DNA from 2 places in the Streptomyces sp. NPDC021093 genome. Region 2 is predicted to be linked to the other one. Evidence: riboswitches for the same ligand, from Rfam matches in the RefSeq annotation. Region 2 holds a riboswitch; the other holds the start of a gene.

Region 1 (10,707 bases), on a different contig from region 2:
GGCGACCTCGGTGAAGTCCTCCGTCTGGAAGCCGCGGGTGGCAAGGGCGGGGGTGCCGATGCGCAGGCCCGAGGTGACCATCGGCGGGCGCGGGTCGTTCGGGATGGCGTTGCGGTTGACCGTGATGCCGACCTCGTGGAGACGGTCCTCGGCCTGCTGGCCGTCCAGCTCCGAGTTGCGCAGGTCGACGAGGACCAGGTGGACGTCCGTACCGCCGGAGAGGACGGAGACGCCGTGCTCGGTGACGTCGGCCTGCACCAGGCGCTCGGCCAGGATGCGGGCGCCGTCCAGGGTGCGCTGCTGGCGCTCCTTGAACTCCGGCGAGGCCGCGACCTTGAAGGAGACGGCCTTGGCCGCGATCACGTGCTCCAGCGGGCCGCCCTGCTGACCCGGGAAGACCGCCGAGTTGATCTTCTTGGCGAGCTCCTGCGTGGACAGGATCACGCCGCCGCGCGGACCGCCGAGGGTCTTGTGCGTCGTCGTGGTGACCACGTGGGCGTGCGGGACCGGGTTGGGGTGCAGCCCGGCCGCGACGAGGCCCGCGAAGTGCGCCATGTCGACCATCAGGTACGCGCCGACCTCGTCCGCGATCTTGCGGAAGGCGGCGAAGTCCAGCTGGCGCGGGTACGCGGACCAGCCGGCCACGATCAGCTTCGGCTGGCTCTCCTTGGCGAGGCGGGCCACCTCGTCCATGTCCACGACGCCGGTCTCGTCGACGTGGTACGGGACCACGTTGTAGAGCTTGCCGGAGAAGTTGATCTTCATGCCGTGGGTCAGGTGACCGCCGTGGGCCAGGTTGAGACCCATGATCGTGTCGCCCGGCTTCAGCAGCGCGAACATCGCGGCGGCGTTGGCCTGGGCGCCCGAGTGCGGCTGGACGTTCGCGTGCTCGGCGCCGAACAGCGCCTTGATGCGGTCGATCGCGATCTGCTCGACGACATCTACGTGCTCGCAGCCGCCGTAGTAGCGGCGGCCCGGGTAGCCCTCGGCGTACTTGTTGGTGAGGACCGAGCCCTGGGCCTCCATGACCGCGACCGGAGCGAAGTTCTCCGAGGCGATCATTTCGAGGGTGGACTGCTGGCGGTGGAGCTCGGCGTCGACTGCGGCGGCGACGTCCGGGTCCAGCTCGTGGAGGGAAGAGTTGAGAAGCGACATCAGGCGAGTCCCTAGGGGGTTCAGGCGAATCAGTTGCCGGAGCGTTTCAGTGGCCAGCGCGTTTCAGTGGCCCGTGCGGTGCGGTCGCCGGTGCGGTTCAGCTGCCGGAGAGCGCGGCGTACTCGTCGGCGGTGAGCAGGTCGGACGGCTCCTCCGTGACGCGCACCTTGAACAGCCAGCCGCCTTCGAAGGGAGCGGAGTTCACCAGCGACGGGTCTTCCACGACGTCCGAGTTGGCCTCGACGACCTCGCCGGTCACCGGGGAGTACAGGTCGCTGACGGACTTGGTCGACTCCAGTTCGCCGCAGGTCTCGCCCGCGGTGACCGTGTCGCCCACCTCAGGGAGCTGGGCGAAGACGACGTCACCGAGCGCGTTGGCCGCGAACTCGGTGATGCCGACGGTCGCGACGCCGTCCTCGGACGTCGCGAGCCACTCGTGCTCCTTGCTGTAACGCAGCTGCTGGGGGTTGCTCATGACTGAATTCTCCTGGATGCGGGGGAGTGCTGAGGAACAGGGTCCTGCGGGATGAGATGCGCGGTCTGCGAGATGCGTCACTTCAGGCGCCTGCGGGCGTCGCTCCGGACGTCCGTGGAGCGTCGTGCACGTCCGTGGAGCGTTGTGGCGGACGTCCGCGGGGCGTCGTTGTGGACGGTCCGTGGAGCGTGGTGGCGGGCACCTGCAGAGCGTTACTTCTGGCGCTTGTAGAACGGCAGGGCGACGACCTCGTACGGCTCGTGGCTGCCGCGGATGTCGACGCCGACGCCCGCCGTGCCGGGGGCCGCGAAGGCCGCGTCGACGTACGCCATCGCGATCGGCTTGCCGAGCGTGGGGGAGGGTGCACCCGAGGTGACCTCGCCGACGACCCGGCCGTCCACGACGACCTCGTAACCGGAGCGCGGGACCCGGCGGCCCTCGGCGATCAGGCCGACGAGCTTGCGCGGCGGGGCGCTCTCCGCGCGCGCGGCGGCCGCCTCCAGGGACGTACGGCCGACGAAGTCGCCCTCCTTCTCGAACTTGACGACCCGCCCGAGGCCGGCGTCGAAGGGGGTGAGCTTCGTCGTCAGCTCGTTGCCGTACAGCGGCATGCCCGCCTCAAGGCGCAGCGTGTCGCGGCAGGACAGGCCGCACGGGATCAGGCCGACGCCCGCGCCCGCCTCGGTCAGCGCCTGCCACAGCGCCTCCGCGTGGATCGGCTCGACGAACAGCTCGAAGCCGTCCTCGCCGGTGTAGCCGGTGCGGGCGATGAGGGCCGGGACACCGGCGACGGTGCCGGGCAGGCCCGCGTAGTACTTGAGGCCGTCCAGGTCGGCGTCCGTGACGGACTTGAGGATGCCGGGGGACTCCGGGCCCTGCACGGCGATCAGGGCGTACGCGTCGCGGTCGTCACGGACCTCGGCGTCGAAGCCCTCGGCGCGGGCGACGAGCGCGTCCAGGACGATCTGGGCGTTGCCCGCGTTGGCGACCACCATGTACTCGGTCTCGCCCAGGCGGTAGACGATCAGGTCGTCGACGATGCCGCCGTCCTCCTGGCAGATCATCGTGTACCGGGCGCGGCCGAGGCCGACGGTGCCGATGTTGCCGACGAGGGCGAAGTTGAGGAGGTCGACGGCCTGCGGGCCGGTCACCGTGATCTCGCCCATGTGGGAGAGGTCGAAGAGCCCCGCCCTGGTGCGTACGGCGTTGTGCTCGTCGCGCTCGGACGCGTACCGCAGCGGCATGTCCCAGCCCGCGAAGTCGGTCATGGTCGCGCCGAGCGAGCGATGCAGGGCATCGAGGGCGGTATGGCGAGAATTGGTGCTCATGGACGAAGGCTCCCAGGGCATGACGACGAGGAGGACTGCCCTCCCCATCTGTCATCGGACCTGAGAGGTTCGCCGGAGCAACGTGGCCCGGCTTGCACCTTGGGTGGGAGCACCACGAGGACGCTCCGCTTTTCAGATCTGCCTCGCCCGCGCGGTACAGGGGCCTGAGAGATTCAAGGGAGGAGCTTGCTCCTTCGGCGCCGGGGCATTGCTGCCCCGGACTCTCCCGCGCGGATTCATACGGCCGTTTTGAATCCTCCCCCCACCGGAGCAGGGGGATTCCTGGCTCACGCCGCCTGCGAGGTCAGCGACTCCACAGGGCTTCCACGATCAACACCAGCCGGGTTGAAACCAGCCCGGTTTGGTACAGCAATGCTTGGAGGTGCATGTGCCGTCTTGGCTCTCGATCAGCACGATGTACGCACTTGGTTCTCGCGGCGTACGGCACGGAGCCTACCCGACCCCATGTGCAACGCCCCTTCGGGCGGCAAATCGCTTGTCCCGCATTACCTTTTCTTTACACTTCTTGGGCAAGGGTGAGTCATACCCACAGGGGGAGGGGTGAGGACGTTGCAGCAGTCCAGTGCATGCGCCGCTACGGCGGGCGTGGCGGCGAAGCCAGGCGTGAGGGCGGTGGGGCCCGTGCCGGTGCCGGTCGTGCGCGATCTGCGGGAGCGGGCGGGGAGGAGTCCGCGCCTGCTGAAGTTCGCCGCGGGCGACGTGGTGGTCGTGTCCGGGTTGCCGGGCAGCGGGAAGTCCACCCTGATCCGCAGGGCGGTGGCGGGGGTCCGCACGATCGACTCGCAGGACGTGCGGGAGCGGTGGGAGCGGCGGATGCCGCGCTCCCTGCCGTACTCCCTGTACCGCCCGCTGGTGCGGATCGCCCACTACGCCGGGCTGCGGCAGGCGCTGCGCTCGGGCGAGAGCGTGGTCGTGCACGACTGCGGTACACAGGCGTGGGTGCGGCGGTGGCTGGCGCGCGAGGCGGGCAGACGCGGGCGCGGGCTGCGCCTCGTACTGCTCGACGTGACGCCCGAGGTGGCCAGGGACGGCCAGCGCGAGCGCGGACGCGGAGTCTCCGGCTACGCCTTCGCACGGCACCGGCGGGCCGTCGGCACACTGGTCCGCGACGCGGAGGGCGAGCGGCTGCCCGCCGGGTGCGCCTCGGCGGTGCTGCTGGACCGGGAGGCGGCGGGGGCGCTGCGGGAGATCGGCTTCGAAGCGGGCTGATGCCGGTGCGACTGCCGGTGCGACAGGCCTTTGCCGTGCGGGCAGCGGCCCGGCGATAGGGTCGTCGCGCAGGGCGGGAGCAGCGAGAGGGAGCGGTCCGTGGACATTCCGGAGACGACGGGGCAGTACGGCGCGGAGGGCGCGGAGCCGGGCGTGGGTCCTGGCGCGGGCCAGGGTCCGGGTCAGGGTCCGGGGCAGGAAGCCGGTGCCGGTGCGGGCTGGCCGGGGAACGAGCTGGAAGAGGTGCTGGCCGCCTCCGTCGGCAGTCCCACGGCCGGCGCCCGCCTCGTCGAGACGATCGGCCGCAGCCCGCTGTGGATCCCGCTGCCGAACGGCGGCGGCCCCGGCCAGGGACCGCTCGACCTGCCCACCACGGAGATCGACGGCCAGGCGTACGTCCCCGTCTTCAGCTCCGAGCAGCAGTTCCTGCAGTGCGTGGGCAGCCACATGTCGTTCGCCGTGGCGCCCGCCGTGGAGTTCGCGCGCGGGCTGCCGCCGCAGTTGGGCATCGTCGTGAACCCGGGAGGCAACGTCGGCGCACCGCTGCCGCCGCCCGCCGTCGCCGAGCTGTGCCGTACCGGGCGCACCCCGCTGGACGGGCCCGCGAGCGGCGGCCGGGTGCGGCTGTTCGAGCCGGACTGGCAGGAGGAGCCGGTCGACTTCCTCGCCGTGGCCGCGGGCGAGTTCCAGCAGAGCGGCGTGGTCGTCACCGCCCGCCGTGCGCTGGCCAGCATCGAGGGCGAAGAACCGGTCCTGTTCGTCGGCGTACAGCTGTCGTCGTGGGAGGGCGCGGACCGCAACGCGCCGATGGACGCGCTCGGCCGGGCACTGGGCCGCGAGTCGGTGCCGTGGCAGGTGCACCTGCTGCTGCTCGACATGGCGCAGCAGGACCCGGTGGCCGACTGGATGCTGGAGCGGGTGCGGCCCTTCTACCAACGGGAACACTGAGGCCGGCTCACGGGGACACCAAGGATCCGCCCGCGGGGAGGCAGGGGGTCAGCCCGCGGGGACCCGAGGGATCCGCCCGCGGGTACCAGGGATCCGCCCGGAATCGCCTGAGATCCGCCAGGGGGAACACGGAACCCCGGTCCGTCGGGGAGACTGTCGAAACCGACACCGACTCGGTGTCACCGGTGCCGCTTAAGCTGGTTTGATGACCTCGCCACACGGGGGCGGATTGGTCGACACGGCGGACTCGGTGGACTCGGTGGATCGAAGAGGGGCGGGACCCAGGGTGAGCGCGTCAGGCACTGCGGCGGCCGGACAGGTCGAGCACATGCTGCGCCAGGTGACGCCCGGGCGGTTCGACGCGTACGAGGCGCTGCTGCACGCCCTCGCGGACGGCCAGCTGTGGATGCTGCTGTGGCACGGCACCGCCGGATCCCCCGACGCCCAGTACGGGAACATGGAGGTCGACGGCTTCGGCTACGCGCCGTGCGTGACCTCCGCGCAGGAGCTCTCCGCGAGCGGCTGGAACCGGGCGTACGAAGTGGGCACCGGCATCGACCTGGCCCGCGCCCTCTACCCCGACCGCTGGGGCATCTGGCTGAACCCGCACGCCCCCGGCGGTGGCGTCGGCATCCCCTGGCTGGACCTGCGGCGCATCGCCACCGGTCTGAACCGGATGCCGGCCGGACCGCTGCGGCTGTCCGAACCCGCCCTGGAAATCCCGCAGTTCTACGCCCAGCTGTCCCAGAACGCCCACCGCACCCCGGCCGTTCGCGCGCTCAGCCGCGCCTGGGTGCAGCCGGCGCTGGGCGCTCCGTACCTCGCCATTGGTCTCGACCTGTACGACACCAGCCGGCAGTCGGTCGAGGCGGTGCGGGCGATGATGCAGCAGTCCATCGGTGTCGTCCCCGACGGGCTGCCGGTGTCCACGGTCGCGATGACCGACGAGCACGACCCGGTCGGCATGTGGCTGCGCGCCAATGCCCGCCCCTTCTACGACCGCGACGCGCACGCGCCCGCGCCGACCGGTGCGCCGGGATACGGCTACCCGCCGTCGCGCACGCACTGACCCGGTCGCCGTTTCCCCTCCGGCGCTCCGGCCACCGCTTCCGCTCAGGTCACCGCTCCCGCACCGGCCGCCGCTTCCCCTCTCGCCTCATATGCCCCTTCGGGGGGCAATTGGCATGCCCGCGCGCCGAGTTGGCGCCGCGCCCGTGCCGCCCCGGTGCGAAGTCAAGGTCTGCACCAATTTGGCGGTTCTGGAAGGCAGTTGGGGGGTACTGCCGGAGGATGATCCCAATTGCCCACTGTTCGGCCCTCGTTCAGCTCCGTCCGCATAGCGGAAAACTGCAGACAGCATCACGGTTGCGCATCCTTTGGCCGAGGGGTCTGGCGGCAGGTGGCACGCACATTGAAGACTCCCGGCATCAAAGGGCGTTCGCCCTGTGTTCGACAAAATGCTTCAGGCCGCCACTAGCGGCGAGCAAGGGCCGGTGACCGCTGGCCGAGAGGGGTCGCGACCACGATGACGGCACCACTTCACGACGCGCCTGCGGCCGAACCCGTGACGGCCGATGCCGCGGGCGGCGCAGGGGCGAAGAAGATCGAGGGCCGCTCGCCGTGGCGCATCGCCTGGGTGAGGCTGAAGCGGGACAAGCTCGCGCTCACGGGCGGCATCATCGTCCTCCTGCTGGTGCTCGTCGCCATCCTCGCGCCGGTCATCGCCTCGATGGTCGGGCAGACGCCCGACGCCCGGCACGAGGACCTGATCGACCCGCTGTTCGGTACGCCCATCGGATCCTTCGGCGGCATCAGCTCCGAGCACCTGCTCGGCGTGGAGCCGACCAGCGGCCGGGACGTCTTCACCCGCATCGTCTACGGCGCCCGGGTGTCCCTGGTCGTGGGCTTCCTTGCGGCCGTCGTCGCCGTCCTCTTCGGCACCCTCTTCGGCACGCTGGCCGGCTACTTCGGCGGCTGGCTCGACACGGTGATCAGCCGTGTGATGGACATGCTGCTCGCGTTCCCGCAGCTGCTCTTCGTCATCTCGCTGATCTCGGTCATGCCGAGCAAGCTGTTCGGTCTTGAGGGCAGCGGGGTACGGCTGCTGGCCATGATCCTGGTGATCGGCTTCTTCGGCTGGCCCTACATCGGACGCATCGTCCGGGGCCAGGTGCTGTCACTGCGCGAACGCGAGTACGTGGAAGCCGCACGCAGCCTGGGAGCGGGCCGCGGCTACATCGTGGTCAAGGAACTGCTGCCGAACCTGGTGGCCCCGATCACCGTCTACGCCACGCTCATGATCCCGACCAACATCCTCACCGAGGCGGCCCTCAGCTTCCTGGGCGTGGGCGTCAAACCGCCCACGGCCTCCTGGGGTTCGATGCTCTCCGACGCCGTCGCGTACTACGAGTCGGACCCGATGTACATGATCGTCCCGGGTGTGGCCATCTTCCTCACCGTGCTCGCCTTCAACCTGTTCGGCGATGGCGTGCGCGACGCGATCGACCCCAAGGGGTCCCGCTGACCGCCTCACCCGCTTCACCCATGCCAGAGACCAGCCCTGGTCGCTCGGGCCGCATTACACACGGAGGTTGCGAGACAGTGAAATCAACCGGTACGCGCATGCGTCGGGTCGCGGCAATCGCGACCGTCGCAGCCACCACTCTCCTGGTCACCACGGCCTGCAGCGGGGGCGGCGGCAGCAAGGGCAACAACGGCGCCAGCGGCAAGGGCGCGGGTTTCAACGCCGGCGTCGAGAAGATCGCCAACCCGTCCGACAAGAAGGGCGGGACGCTGAAGTTCGTCGGCGTCCAGGACGCGGACTCGTGGGACACCACGATGATGTACTACGGCTTCGCGTTCGACTTCGCGCGCTACTACAGCCGTCAGCTCGTCAGCTACACGGCGGCGCCCGGCCAGAAGGGCATCGAGCTGCAGCCCGACCTCGCCAAGGCCAAGGGCCAGGTGAGCGCCGACGGTCTGACGTACACGTACGAGCTGAAGGACGGCATCAAGTGGGAGGACGGTAAGGAAATTACCGCCCAGGATGTCAAGTACGGCATCGAGCGCCAGTGGGCGCAGGAGGCGCTGTCCGGCGGCCCGGTCTACCTCCGCGACATCCTGGACCCGGAGAAGAAGTTCAAGGGCCCGTACAAGGACCCGAAGGGCATCGACGCGATCCAGACGCCGACCGACAAGAAGCTCGTCTTCAAGCTTCCCAAGGCGAACGGCGACTTCGAGCAGATCCTGGCGATGACCACCAACTCGCCGGTCCGCAAGGACAAGGACACCAAGACCAAGTACGGCCTGAAGCCGTTCTCCTCGGGCCCGTACAAGTTCGACAGCTACAGCCCCAACAAGGGCCTCAAGCTGTCGCGCAACACGTCGTACGACGCCAAGACGGACGGTCTGCGCAAGGCGCTGCCGGACAACATCGAGGTCACCCTCCTCACCAACGCCGACGAGCGCGACAAGCGCCTCATCAACGGTGACGCGGACCTCGACCTGAACCAGCGCGGCATGGCCACCGCGGGCCGCACCACCGCGCTGAAGCAGCACAAGAACAACCTCGACAACCCGTCGAGCGGATTCATCTCGTACGTGGCCTTCCCGCAGAGCGTGAAGCCCTTCGACAACATCCACTGCCGCAAGGCCGTCATCTACGGCGCGGACCACAAGTCCGTGCAGAACGCCCGTGGTGGCCCGGTGGCCGGCGGCGACATCGCCGTGAACATGCTGCCCCCGGTCATCCCCGGCTACGACGTGAAGGACGACCAGTACGGCCTGCGCACCAACGACGGTGCGGCCAACGCCGCCAAGGCGAAGGAAGAGCTGAAGCTCTGCAACCAGCCGAACGGCTTCAAGACCACGCTCGCCGTCCGTAACACCGACGAGTCCGACAAGAAGTCGGCCGAGGCCCTCCAGGCGTCGCTCGCCAAGGTCAACATCAAGGTCGAGATCGACCAGTTCAACGGTGCCGAGGGCTCGTCGATCGTCGGTAACCCGAAGAACGTCGTGAACAAGGGCTACGGCATGGTCCTCTACGGCTGGGGCCCCGACTTCCCCAGTGGCCAGGGCTACGGTCTGCCGCTGTGGCACAGCGACTACATCCTTGAGAACGGCAACAACAACTACGCGTTGATCAAGGACAAGAAGATCGACGAAAGCTTCGCCAAGGCCATCGCCGAGCGTGACTCCGCCAAGGCCGCCACGGCCTACGCCGAGGTCAACAAGATGGTCATGGAAGGCGCCTACTACCTCCCGCTGGTCAACATCAAGCCGGTCAACTGGCGTTCGCCGCGGCTGACGAACGTCTACGCCACCGACGCTTTCAGCGGCTGGTACGACTTCGCCCAGCTGGGCGTCAAGTAACACCTCGTACGTACCTCACCATCTGACGGCGTCACCCGCCGCTGGCACGAAGGGCAGGTGAAGGCAGCCGCTCCCACGAGGAGCGGCTGCCGGGCACAGTGCTGACATATCTGATCAGGCGGCTGTTCGCCGTCGCAGTGATGCTGATCGTCGTGATTCTCGCGGTCTTCTGCATCTTCTTCCTGATCCCGAAGTGGACCGGGCAGGACCCCGCGCTCTTGTTCGTCGGGAAACAGGCCGACGCGGCCGCCATCGAAGGCGTCCGCGAGAAGCTGGGTCTCGGCGAGCCGATCCTGGTGCAGGTCACGGAGTTCATCAAGGGAATCTTCGCGGGCCGCACCTACACCGGCGGTGGCGACACCATCGAGTGCGCGGCGCCCTGCTTCGGCTACTCCTTCCGTACCCAGCAGGCGGTCTGGCCGGTCCTCCTCGACCGGCTGCCGGTCACCCTGGCCCTCGCGCTGGGAGCGGCGTTCGTCTGGCTGCTCATCGGTCTGTCCGTGGGCGTCCTGTCCGCGCTCAAGCGGGGCAGCCTGTGGGACCGGTTCGCGATGACCACCGCGCTCGCGGGCGTCTCCCTGCCGGTCTACTTCACCGGTCTGCTCTCGCTGGCGATCTTCGCCTACCAACTGGGCTGGGTGAACAACGCGTTCACGGAATTCGGGGAGGATCCGGGTGCGTGGTTCAGCGGCATGATCCTTCCCTGGATCACGCTCGCCTTCCTCTTCGGCGCGATGTACGCCCGTATGACCAGAGCGGCCATGCTCGAAGTCATGGGCGAGGACTACATCCGCACCGCACGTGCCAAGGGGCTCGGTGAGAAGACCGTCATCGGCAAGCACGCCATGCGCTCGACGATGACCCCGGTACTGACCCTGCTCGGCATCGACCTCGGTGCCCTGATGGGCGGCGCGATCCTCACCGAGACCACCTTCAGCCTGCCGGGCCTCGGCCAGGAGGTGCTGCGGGCGATCAACGGCAAGGACCTTCCGATCATCCTCGCCGTCACGCTCATCACCGCCGCGGCGGTGGTCTTCGCCAACCTCCTCGTGGACCTCCTGTACGCCGTGATCGACCCCCGGGTGAGGCTCACATGACAGACATGACCAAGTCGGGAGCCGTGGGGGAGCCGGTGGCCCAGCCGCCCGCTTCCACGGCCTTCCTCGACGTACGCGACCTCAAGGTGCACTTCCCCTCCGA
Region 2 (10,707 bases):
CCAGTTGACGGCCCTGCTGTCCGGCGCCACCCCCGTCCAGGGGCCCGGCATCAAGCTCGTCGTGGACGATGCCAAGGAGACCGGCGAAGGCAGTGACGGACCGCGCGGAAGCAGTGGGTTCTCCGACACCGGACGGGTACGGGACCGGGACATGCAACGGGTCGTCAACGGTCTCTGGCAGTCCGGCGCGGAGGCCGTGGCGATCAACGGGCAGCGACTGACGATGCTGTCGGCGATCAGGGCGGCGGGGGACGCCATACTGGTCGACAACAAGCCCCTCGCGCCGCCCTACACGGTGCTCGCCGTGGGCGGGAAGCACCTCAACACCACGTTCAACGACAGTGCCGACGGGCAGTACCTGCATGTGCTGCAGGAGAGCTACGGCATTCGCACCAGCATTTCCGACCAGGAAGAGGTGCGGCTGCCGGCCGCGCCGAGCCTGATCGTACGCATCGCCCAACCGCAGGCCGCAGACGCCGGGAAGGGCGTGGCCGACGCACAGAAGACAGAGAAGGGCACATCGTGATCGCCGTACTGGGCCTCGTCGTGGGAGTCGTGGTCGGATTGCTGGTCCGGCCCGAAGTGCCGGCGGTGGTCGAGCCCTACCTGCCCATCGCCGTCGTCGCCGCGCTGGACGCGGTCTTCGGCGGCCTGCGGGCCATGCTCGACGGCATCTTCGTCGACAAGGTCTTCGTCGTCTCCTTCCTGTCGAACGTGGTGGTGGCCGCCCTGATCGTCTTCCTCGGCGACAAACTCGGTGTCGGTGCGCAGCTGTCGACGGGCGTGGTCGTCGTCCTCGGCATCCGGATCTTCTCCAACGCTGCCGCCATCCGTCGGCACATCTTCCGGGCGTGACGCCGGTGAGCAGCGAGGAGCAGCACACGGACGAAGAGAATCCCCGGCACGAAGAGCAGCACGGCCACGAGGAGATGACGGGCCGGCAGCGGCTGGTCGCGGGGCTGTGGCCGCCGCGGGTCACCAGAGCCCAGCTGATCGTCGCCCTGTTGCTGTTCGGACTCGGGCTCGGGCTGGCCATTCAGGTCAACTCGACCAGCGCGGACGGTGCGCTGCGGGGCGCGCGGCAGGAGGACCTCGTACGGATCCTGAACGAGCTGGACGACCGTACGCAGCGGCTGGAGGACGAGAAGCAGCGGCTGGAGGACCAGCGTTCGGAGCTGGAGAGCAGCTCCGACCAGGCCGAGGAGGCCCGTAAGCAGACGCTGGAGAAGGAGCGCCAGCTCGGCGTGCTGGCCGGCACCGTGGGTGCGCAGGGCCCCGGTATCACGCTGACCGTCAACGACCCGAGGAGTGCGGTGGAGCCCGACCGGCTGCTCGACACCATTCAGGAACTCCGGGCGGCCGGTGCGGAAGCGATTCAGATCAACGACGTACGGGTCGTGGCCAACACCTACTTCTCCGGGGACGCCGGCAGCATCCAGGTGGACGGCAAGGAAGTTCGGGCCCCGTACACCTTCAAGGTGATCGGGAAGCCGCAGGATCTGGAGCCCGCGCTGAACATCCCCGGCGGGGTCGTGCAGACTCTGGAGAAGGAGCAGGCCACCGCCACGGTGCAGCGACTTGAGAAGATCGTCGTGAATGCCTTGCGACCGGCGAAGCGGCCTGACTACGCTCGGTCGTCATCCCAGTGAAGCTGGGGCGAATGAGCGCTGTCGGACACGGGCATGAGGTTGCGGGGGGTCGGCGCACCAAGGACGTGGTGCGTGGTGGAAACTGTCCGAGTGATACGGACGTTATGAAGATGTCCAAGTCAGCAGGTTTGTTGATGCAGGGTTCGTCCTGCCCCACGGGCGGGTCTGTTTCGGTCAAGGGGAATCGCCCGTGAAGTTGTTTGCGAAATTGTTCGGCAAGAGTGCACGTGACGACAGCAGCTCCCACACTGCCCGTCACCGTGCCCCGCGCCCCGGTGACGGGGAGGAGCAGAGCGGAGAGCGCCCGCTCTTCCGCGACGAGGTCGGCGGCCACGGCGCGCCGTCTGTTGACCCGGCCGGTCCCGGCCGCATAGGTTCCGGAGAACCATCAACCTCAAGTACGGGTGGAGGGTTTACTCCCGACCCATACGCAACCAGCGCCCACCACGCGGGGCAGCCGCGGCAGGAGGATCCGTCCATGTCGGCCTTGCCGGTTTGTACGAGGTGCGGTCACCGGAACGCTGCGGACAGCCGATTCTGCTCCAACTGCGGTGCGCCGCTGCGGGGCGGCGTCGCTGCCGAGCGTCCGTCGGAGACCACGTCGACCATCTCCATCTCGGGGCTTGAGGCGTACGAGGCGGAGAAGACCGGGCAGACCGCCCTTCCGTCGCTGTCGCCCGAGGCCCAGGCCGCGGTCGACGCCCTTCCGCTCGGTGCGGCGCTGCTGGTGGTGCGCCGCGGTCCGAACTCGGGAAGCCGCTTCCTGCTGGACGGTGAGCTGACCACGGCCGGCCGCCACCCGCAGAGCGACATCTTCCTCGACGACGTGACCGTCTCGCGACGGCACGTGGAGTTCCGCCGGGGCGGCGACGGTGGGTTCACCGTCTCCGACGTCGGCAGCCTCAACGGCACGTACGTCAACCGGGAGCGCATCGACGCGGTCCTGCTGGCGAACGGCGACGAGGTGCAGATCGGTAAGTACCGGCTGGTCTTCTACGCGAGCCAGCAGGGCGTCTGATCCTTCCAGGGAAGGTCCATGCTGCGAATCCAGACGGGCGGTGCCGTGCGCGGCACCGCCTCCGCCGGCAGTCGGCTGATGAGCATCGGTTCGGTGCTCAGCCTGCTGCGTGAGGAATTTCCCGAAGTCACGATCTCGAAAATCCGCTTTCTGGAGGCGGAGGGACTGGTCGAGCCGCAGCGCACGCCGTCCGGGTACCGGAAGTTCAGCCCGGCAGATGTCGAGCGGCTCGCCCAGGTGCTGCGCATGCAGCGCGACCACTACCTCCCGCTCAAGGTCATCAAGGAGCACCTCGACGCGCTGGAGCGCGGCGAGAACGTCCAGCTGCCTTCCCCCGGCGGTCCGCGCGAGCTGCTCGAAGGGGCGCCGGAGACGGCGCCCGAGCGGGTGACCGTGGTCCGCCTCGGGCGGGACGAGCTGCTCGCCGCCGCCGAGGTGGCGGAGAGCGACCTCGGCGAGTGGGAGGCGTACGGACTCATCGCGGAGCTGCCGGAGGGCGGCTACGACGCGGAGGCCGTCACGGTCGCCAAGCTCGTGGCGGATCTTGGGCGGTTCGGCCTGGAGCCGCGGCACCTGCGGGCCATGAAGGCCGCGGCGGACCGGGAGGCCGGGCTGATCGGCAATGTGGTCGCGCCGCTGCGGCGGCACCGCAATCCGCAGACCAGGGCACATGCCGAGGCGACCACCAGGGAGCTCGCTGGCCTGACCGTACGACTGCATGCGGCGCTGGTTCAGACGGCGCTGAGGTCCGGCTCGAACTGAGCTGTACTTGGAGTGAACAGGAGCCCGACTACCCAAACCGGTCGGGCACGTCCTAGGGTTGCTGTGTGAACGAGCTCGACGTCGTAGGTGTCAGGGTGGAAATGCCCAACAACCAGCCGATCGTGCTCCTGCGTGAAGTGGGAGGCGACCGGTACCTTCCCATTTGGATCGGACCGGGTGAGGCCACGGCCATCGCCTTCGCCCAGCAGGGGCTGGCACCCGCCAGGCCGCTGACGCACGACCTTTTCAAGGACGTGCTCGAAGCGGTCGGCCAGGAGCTCACCGAAGTGCGGATCACCGATCTGCGGGACGGGGTCTTCTATGCCGAGCTGGTCTTCGCCAGCGGTGTGGAGGTCAGTGCGCGGCCGTCCGACGCGATAGCGCTGGCGCTGCGCACCGGGACGCCGATCTACGGCAGTGACGGGGTGCTGGACGACGCCGGGATCGCCATTCCGGACGAGCAGGAGGACGAGGTGGAGAAGTTCCGCGAGTTCCTCGACCAGATCTCGCCGGAGGACTTCGGCACCAACAGCCAGTGAGCTGTGGCCGACCGTGAGCTGCGGCCGGTGAGCCGCTGTGCTTCCCGGCCGAGCCCGCCGATTCCCGGTGGATTTCAGCGCATTCGAGCAGTCTTTCCCCGATGAGAGACACGGCAAACCACTCTCAGGGTGATTATCACTCGGCATGCCGAGTGTGGCGATCGTTGACGCACCCCGGGTGACTGCCTACCGTCGACAAGGCAGGTCAAGGACGGAGGTCGGCGTGAGAATCAGCGGCGACGGTACGGCGACGGGCGGGCCGTATCCGCTCGGCAGTTCGGCCGACCCCACAGCAAGTCAGCACCCCCTCGCGGCGGCACAGGCCGCTGCCGGGGTGACCGAGACGGTCGGGTACCGGGGGCCCACCGCGTGCGCGGCGGCCGGTATCACGTACCGGCAATTGGACTACTGGGCGCGCACCGGGCTCGTCGAGCCGAGCGTGCGGCCCGCCTACGGATCCGGGACGCAGCGGCTCTACAGCTTTCGTGACGTCGTGGTCCTCAAGATCGTCAAGCGGTTCCTGGACACCGGTGTCGCACTCCAGAACATCCGGGCCGCTGTGCAGCACCTCCGGGAGCGCGGCTTCCAGGATCTGGAGCGGATGACGCTCATGAGCGACGGGGCGACCGTCTACGAGTGCGTCTCGCCGGACGAGGTCGTCAGCCTGTTGCAGGGCGGCCAGGGGATCTTCGGGATCGCCGTGGGCGTGGTGTGGCGGGACGTGGAGACGGCGTTGTCGCAGCTGCACGGGGAGCGTGTCGACACGGGCGAGACGCTGGTCGGGAACAACCCGGGGGACGAGCTGGCGCGTCGGCGGAACAGGGCCGGCTGACGCCCTTCTGCCGATTGTCAGTGGCGTAGGGCAGCATCGGTGGTGTGAGGACCGCGCCGACCATTCTGCATCTCGACATGGATGCCTTCTTCGCCGCAGCAGAGCAGGCGGCGAAACCCAGCCTGCGCGGGAAACCGGTGGTCGTGGGCGGGCTGGGGCCCCGAGGGGTGGTCGCCACCGCTTCGTACGAGGCGAGACGCTTCGGGGTGCACTCGGCCATGCCGATGGCGCAGGCGCGGCGGCTCGCGCCCAATGCCGCCTATCTGGTGCCGCGCTTCTCGCTCTACCGGACGGTGAGCGAGCAGGTGATGGAGCTGTTGGGGCAGCTGTCGCCCCTGGTGGAGCCGCTCAGCATGGACGAGGCGTTCGTGGACCTGGAGGCGGGCGGCACGGCCGACGACACCGCGTCCGCGCGGGAGGTCGGCGAGCGGCTGCGGAAGCGGATCAGGGCGGTCACCGGACTGAGCGGGTCGGTCGGGCTCGCGGGCTCCAAGATGCTGGCCAAGATCGCGTCCGAGCAGGCCAAGCCGGACGGGCTGGTGCTGATAGCTCCGGGGACCGAGCGGGAGCTGCTCGCGCCGATGCCGGTGCGGATCCTGCCGGGGGTGGGACCCGCGACCGGGGACCATTTGCGACGGGCCGGGATGACGACGGTGGCGGACCTCGCGGCGGCGGGCGAGGACGAGCTCGTACGGCTGCTGGGGAGGGCGCACGGGGCGTCGCTGTACCGGATGGCGCGGGGGATCGACGACCGGCCCGTGGTGGCCGAGCGGGACGCGAAGTCGGTGTCGGTCGAGGACACCTTCGACGTGGATCTGCACGACCGGGTGCGGGTGCGGTCCGAGGTGGAGCGGCTGGCCGAGCGGTGCGTCGAGCGGCTGCGGGCTGCGGGGAGGTCGGGGCGGACCGTGGTGCTCAAGGTGCGGAGGTTCGATTTCTCGACGCTGACGCGGTCGGAGACGCTGCGCGGGCCGACGGACGACGCCGGGGTCGTGCGGGAGGCGGCCGCGCGGCTGCTGGAGGGTGTGGACACCACGGGCGGGGTGCGGCTGCTGGGGGTCGGGGTGACCGGGCTGGCGGACTTTACGCAGGAGGACCTTTTCGCGCAGGCGGCGCGGGAGGCGGAAGAGGCGGAAGAGGCGGTGGAAGGGCAGGGCCGGGGGGTGGGGACGGCGGCCGGGGCTGAGGGCTCGGGGCGTGGCGGATCGGCCGATGCGGTGGGGGAGAGCGTTGAGGAGGAGGGGGAGAGCGAGAGGGAAGAGGCCGGGGCCGGGTCTGGGACCGGGATCGGGTCTGGGATCGGGTCTGGGGCCGGGGGTGGCGGGGGTGAGCCGGTTGCTGAGCGGCGGTGGCATGCGGGGCACGATGTGCGGCATGCGGAGTACGGCGCGGGGTGGGTGCAGGGGAGCGGGGTGGGGCGGGTGACGGTGCGGTTCGAGGAGCCGGGGTCGCCGGGGCCGGGACGGGTGAGGACCTTTCTGGTGGACGATCCGGAACTGGAGGTGGCGGAGCCGTTGCCGTTGGTGGGGGTGCCGGGGGAGGACGTGGGGGCCCGGGAGCTTTCCGGCGGGCCGGGCCGCATGGGGTGACCTTGCCTGTTCGGTACGGCTGGTGCGGGTGATGGGGTCTGTCTGTCTGCCTGGCTGGGGCGGGGCTGGGCGGGGGCGGATGGGGTACTGCCCTGGTCGGACGGAGCTGAGAGGGTCGGGGAAGTGTGCAGCCGCACGGCAGGGGCGGTGACGTGGAGCGGGTGAGGTCTCCTCTGCTTGAGCGGAGCCGAGAGGCGGGGGGGCAGTTGCAAGGCAGGGGTGGGGCGACGACGCCGTGCCGCCCGGTCCAGGCGCGGAGCGCGGGCGCCTCGCCCTTGCTCTTCTCGTCCCGGAGCTGGAGCTTCAGCACGGCGGGGGTGTGGTCCTCCCGTACGACAGGGAGCACGAGGGCGACGACGCCGTGCCGCCCGGTCCAGGCGCGGAGCGCGGGCGCCTCGCCCTTGCTCTCCTCGTTCCGGAGCTGGAGCTTCAGCACGGCGGGGTGTGGTCCTCCCGTACGACGGGGCGCACGAGGGCGGCGGCGCCGTGCAGGGCAAGGGCGGAGGGGACGGGCAGCGGGTGGGGGCTCTCGTGTGTGAGTGGAGCCGAGAGCTTGGGGAGGTCGCGACCAGGTCGAGGGGTGCTGGTGCTCCAGGCCTTGGGGCGTGCGTGTCAGGGCGCCGACCGTGGTAGGACCTTTGGACTGGTCCTGGGGGAGGGCGGGGGTCAGGATTCTCCGTTGGCCAGAGTGCCGAAGTCCTTGTCGGGGGTGGTGGGGGGCGCGGAGTTGAGGCCGTAGTGGTGGTAGAGCTGGAGCTCTTGCTCGGGGGAGAGGTGACGGCCTACGCCGAAGTCCGGGGCGTCTCTGATCAGGGACTTTTCGAAGGGGATGCGCAGGGTGTTGTCGACGAGGCTGCTGGGTTCCAGGGGGACGAAGGCGTCGCGGGAGAAGAGGCCGGTGCGGACGGCCGCCCACTCGGGAATGCCGGTGGCGTCGTCCAGGTAGACCTCGTCCACCGTTCCGATCTTGGTGCCGTTGCGGTCGAATGCTTTGCGGCCGATCAGGCTGCGCGGATCGATGTCGGTCTGCACGGTCGGTCCCTTCAACTGGTCGCAACTGCTGTGTGAACCCCGTAAAACATACGAAAGAGCAGAATTGAGAGCCTGGCCACTCGAGGGATCCTGGTGGGAGTGCGCTGGTAGGCTGGCCAACGGCTGCTGACCCCGTGCGGGAGAGTCCTCCGAGATGGATTTCGGAGGCGCCGAAGGAGCAACTCCTCCCCGGAATCTCTCAGGCCCCTGTACCGCTCGGACGAGGTCACTCTGGAAAGCAGGGCGGGTGGCGGGCACGGCACAGGCCGGTGCGTGATCCTTCCTCACCGACGGTGAAAGCCGGAGCTCCGTCACGCGGTGTTCCGGTGAAGCTCTCAGGTTGAGATGACAGAGGGGGAGGCCGTCCGGGTACCCGTGCCGTGGTGCCCCTCGCAGGTCGTGTCAGACCAGGAGGCCTTCCGCAGATGACCGCCAACCGTCGTATTGCGCTCGCAGAGCTTGAGCGTGGAATCCCCTTTGAGCAGCGTCATATCGGACCTGATGGTGAAGCGCAGGCCAAGATGCTCGCGCAGGTCGGGTACGGGTCGTTGGACGAGCTGACCGCCGCCGCGGTGCCGGATGCGATCAAGAACGCGGAGGCGCTGAGCCTGCCGGACGCGCGTACCGAGGCCGAGGTGCTGGCCGAGCTGCGTACGCTCGCCGACCGGAACCAGGTGCTGGCCCCGATGATCGGCCTCGGCTACTACGGGACCTTCACGCCGCCGGTCATCCTGCGGAACGTCATGGAGAACCCGGCCTGGTACACGGCCTACACGCCCTACCAGCCGGAGATCTCGCAGGGCCGGCTCGAAGCGCTCCTCAACTTCCAGACGATGGTCGCCGAGCTGACCGGGCTGCCGACGTCCGGTGCCTCGCTGCTCGACGAGGGCACCGCCGCCGCCGAGGCCATGTCGCTCGCGCGGCGGGTGGGCAAGGTCAAGAAGGGCGTGTTCCTGGTCGACGCGGAAACGCTTCCGCAGACCATCGCCGTGATTCAGACGCGGGCCGAGCCCACCGGTGTCGAGGTCGTCGTCGCCGACCTGGCGGAAGGGATTCCGGCCGAGGTCGCCGAGCGCGGTGTGTTCGGTGTGCTGCTGCAGTACCCGGGCGCCTCCGGTGTCGTACGGGACATCAAGCCCGTCATCGAGCAGGCGCACGAGCTGGGTGCCATCGTCACCGTTGCCGCGGATCTGCTGGCGCTGACGCTGCTGACCTCGCCGGGTGAGCTGGGCGCCGACATCGCCGTCGGTACGACGCAGCGGTTCGGTGTGCCGATGGGCTTCGGCGGTCCGCACGCCGGGTTCATGGCCGTACGGGAGAAGTTCGCACGCAGCCTGCCCGGGCGGCTCGTGGGCGTGTCCGTGGACGCGGACGGCGACAAGGCGTACCGGCTGGCGCTCCAGACGCGTGAGCAGCACATCCGCCGTGAGAAGGCGACCAGCAACATCTGTACGGCACAGGTGTTGCTGGCCGTGATGGCAGGGATGTACGCCGTCTACCACGGCCCGGACGGGCTCAAGGGGATCGCGCGCCGGACGCACCGCTACGCGTCGATCCTCGCCGAGGGGCTGCGCGCCGGTGGCGTCGAGGTCGTGCACGGGGAGTACTTCGACACGCTGACCGTACGGGTGCCGGGCAAGGCCGCCGAGGTCGTCGCCGCCGCCCGTGAGCACGGGGTCAATCTGCGGCTCATCGACGGCGACTTGGTGTCCGTCGCGTGCGACGAGACCACCGCGCGGGCCCAAGTGGCCTCCGTCTGGGCCGCGTTCGGGGTCGAGGGCGATATCGAGGCGCTGGACGAGGCCGTCGGTGAGGCGCTGCCGGACGCGCTGCTGCGGAGTGACGACTTCCTGACCCACCCGGTCTTCCACCAGCACCGCTCCGAGACGGCCATGCTGCGCTACCTGCGCAAGCTCGCCGACCGCGACTACGCGCTGGACCGCGGCATGATCCCGCTCGGCTCCTGCACCATGAAGCTGAACGCGACGACCGAGATGGAGCCGGTGACCTGGCCCGAGTTCGGTGCGATCCACCCCTTCGCGCCGATCGAGCAGGCCGCAGGCTACCTGACGCTCATCCGCGAGCTGGAGGAGCGCCTCGCCGAGGTCACCGGGTACGACGCGGTGTCGATCCAGCCCAACGCCGGTTCGCAGGGCGAGCTGGCCGGACTGCTCGCCGTACGGGCGTACCACCGGGCGAACGGCGACGAGCAGCGCACCGTGTGCCTGATTCCGTCGTCCGCGCACGGCACGAACGCCGCGAGCGCGGTCATGGCCGGCATGAAGGTCGTCGTGGTGAAGACCGCGGACGACGGCGAGGTCGACGTCGAGGACCTGCACGCCAAGATCGAGCAGTACCGGGACGAGCTGTCGGTGCTGATGATCACGTACCCGTCCACGCACGGCGTCTTCGAGGAGCACGTCGCCGACATCTGCGCGACCGTGCACGAGGCCGGCGGTCAGGTGTACGTCGATGGCGCCAACCTCAACGCGCTGGTGGGCCTCGCCAAGCCGGGCAAGTTCGGCGGCGACGTCTCCCACCTGAACCTGCACAAGACCTTCTGCATCCCGCACGGCGGCGGCGGCCCGGGCGTCGGCCCGGTGGGTGTGCGCGCGCACCTCGCGCCGTACCTCCCCAACCACCCGCTGCAGCCGTCGGCCGGTCCCGAGACGGGCGTCGGTCCGGTCTCGGCCGCGCCGTGGGGCTCGGCCGGCATCCTGCCGATCTCGTGGGCGTACGTACGGCTCATGGGCGGCGAGGGCCTGAAGCGGGCCACGCAGGTGGCCGTGCTGGCCGCGAACTACATCGCGAAGCGTCTTGAGCCGCACTACCCGGTGCTCTACACCGGTCCGAACGGCCTCGTCGCGCACGAGTGCATCGTGGACCTGCGCCCGCTGTCGAAGGCCACGGGCGTGAGCGTGGACGACATCGCCAAGCGGCTCATCGACTACGGCTTCCACGCGCCGACCATGTCGTTCCCGGTCGCCGGGACGCTGATGATCGAGCCGACGGAGAGCGAGAACCTCTACGAGCTGGACCGGTTCTGCGAGACGATGATCGCCATCCGCGGCGAGATCGAGAAGGTCGCGGCGGGCGACTGGCCGGCCGACGACAACCCGCTGGCGAACGCCCCGCACACCGCTGCCGCGCTCGGTGGCGAGTGGACGCACGCGTACAGCCGCGAGGAGGCCGTCTTCCCGGCCGGGGTCTCGGCGGCCGACAAGTACTGGCCGCCGGTGCGCCGGATCGACGGCGCGTTCGGCGACCGCAACCTGGTCTGCTCCTG

Evidence for each region. A riboswitch is a leader RNA that binds a small molecule or an ion and turns the genes downstream of it on or off. The one in region 2 is predicted to bind glycine.
Region 1: linked by a shared signal. The riboswitch ahead of gcvT (glycine cleavage system aminomethyltransferase GcvT) and the one ahead of gcvP (aminomethyl-transferring glycine dehydrogenase) in region 2 are both predicted to bind glycine.

Annotation. Positions count from the first base shown of each region.
Region 1 is NZ_JBIRQJ010000012.1:3,401-14,107, forward strand. It holds gene glyA (serine hydroxymethyltransferase) at 1-1,155, opposite strand, end outside; gene gcvH (glycine cleavage system protein GcvH) at 1,253-1,630, opposite strand; gene gcvT (glycine cleavage system aminomethyltransferase GcvT) at 1,843-2,958, opposite strand; glycine riboswitch at 3,101-3,197, opposite strand; gene ACH4SP_RS32745 (AAA family ATPase) at 3,520-4,188, shown strand; gene ACH4SP_RS32750 (enhanced serine sensitivity protein SseB) at 4,423-5,136, shown strand; gene ACH4SP_RS32755 (enhanced serine sensitivity protein SseB C-terminal domain-containing protein) at 5,423-6,205, shown strand; gene ACH4SP_RS32760 (ABC transporter permease) at 6,662-7,660, shown strand; gene ACH4SP_RS32765 (ABC transporter substrate-binding protein) at 7,759-9,507, shown strand; gene ACH4SP_RS32770 (ABC transporter permease) at 9,606-10,604, shown strand; gene ACH4SP_RS32775 (ABC transporter ATP-binding protein) at 10,601-10,707, shown strand, end outside.
Region 2 is NZ_JBIRQJ010000008.1:4,111-14,817, forward strand. It holds gene ACH4SP_RS25030 (DUF881 domain-containing protein) at 1-526, shown strand, start outside; gene ACH4SP_RS25035 (small basic family protein) at 523-855, shown strand; gene ACH4SP_RS25040 (DUF881 domain-containing protein) at 930-1,649, shown strand; gene ACH4SP_RS25045 (FHA domain-containing protein) at 1,798-2,667, shown strand; gene ACH4SP_RS25050 (MerR family transcriptional regulator) at 2,686-3,429, shown strand; gene ACH4SP_RS25055 (bifunctional nuclease family protein) at 3,495-3,968, shown strand; gene ACH4SP_RS25060 (MerR family transcriptional regulator) at 4,192-4,800, shown strand; gene ACH4SP_RS25065 (DNA polymerase IV) at 4,845-6,389, shown strand; gene ACH4SP_RS25070 (PRC-barrel domain-containing protein) at 7,056-7,421, opposite strand; glycine riboswitch at 7,549-7,646, shown strand; gene gcvP (aminomethyl-transferring glycine dehydrogenase) at 7,847-10,707, shown strand, end outside.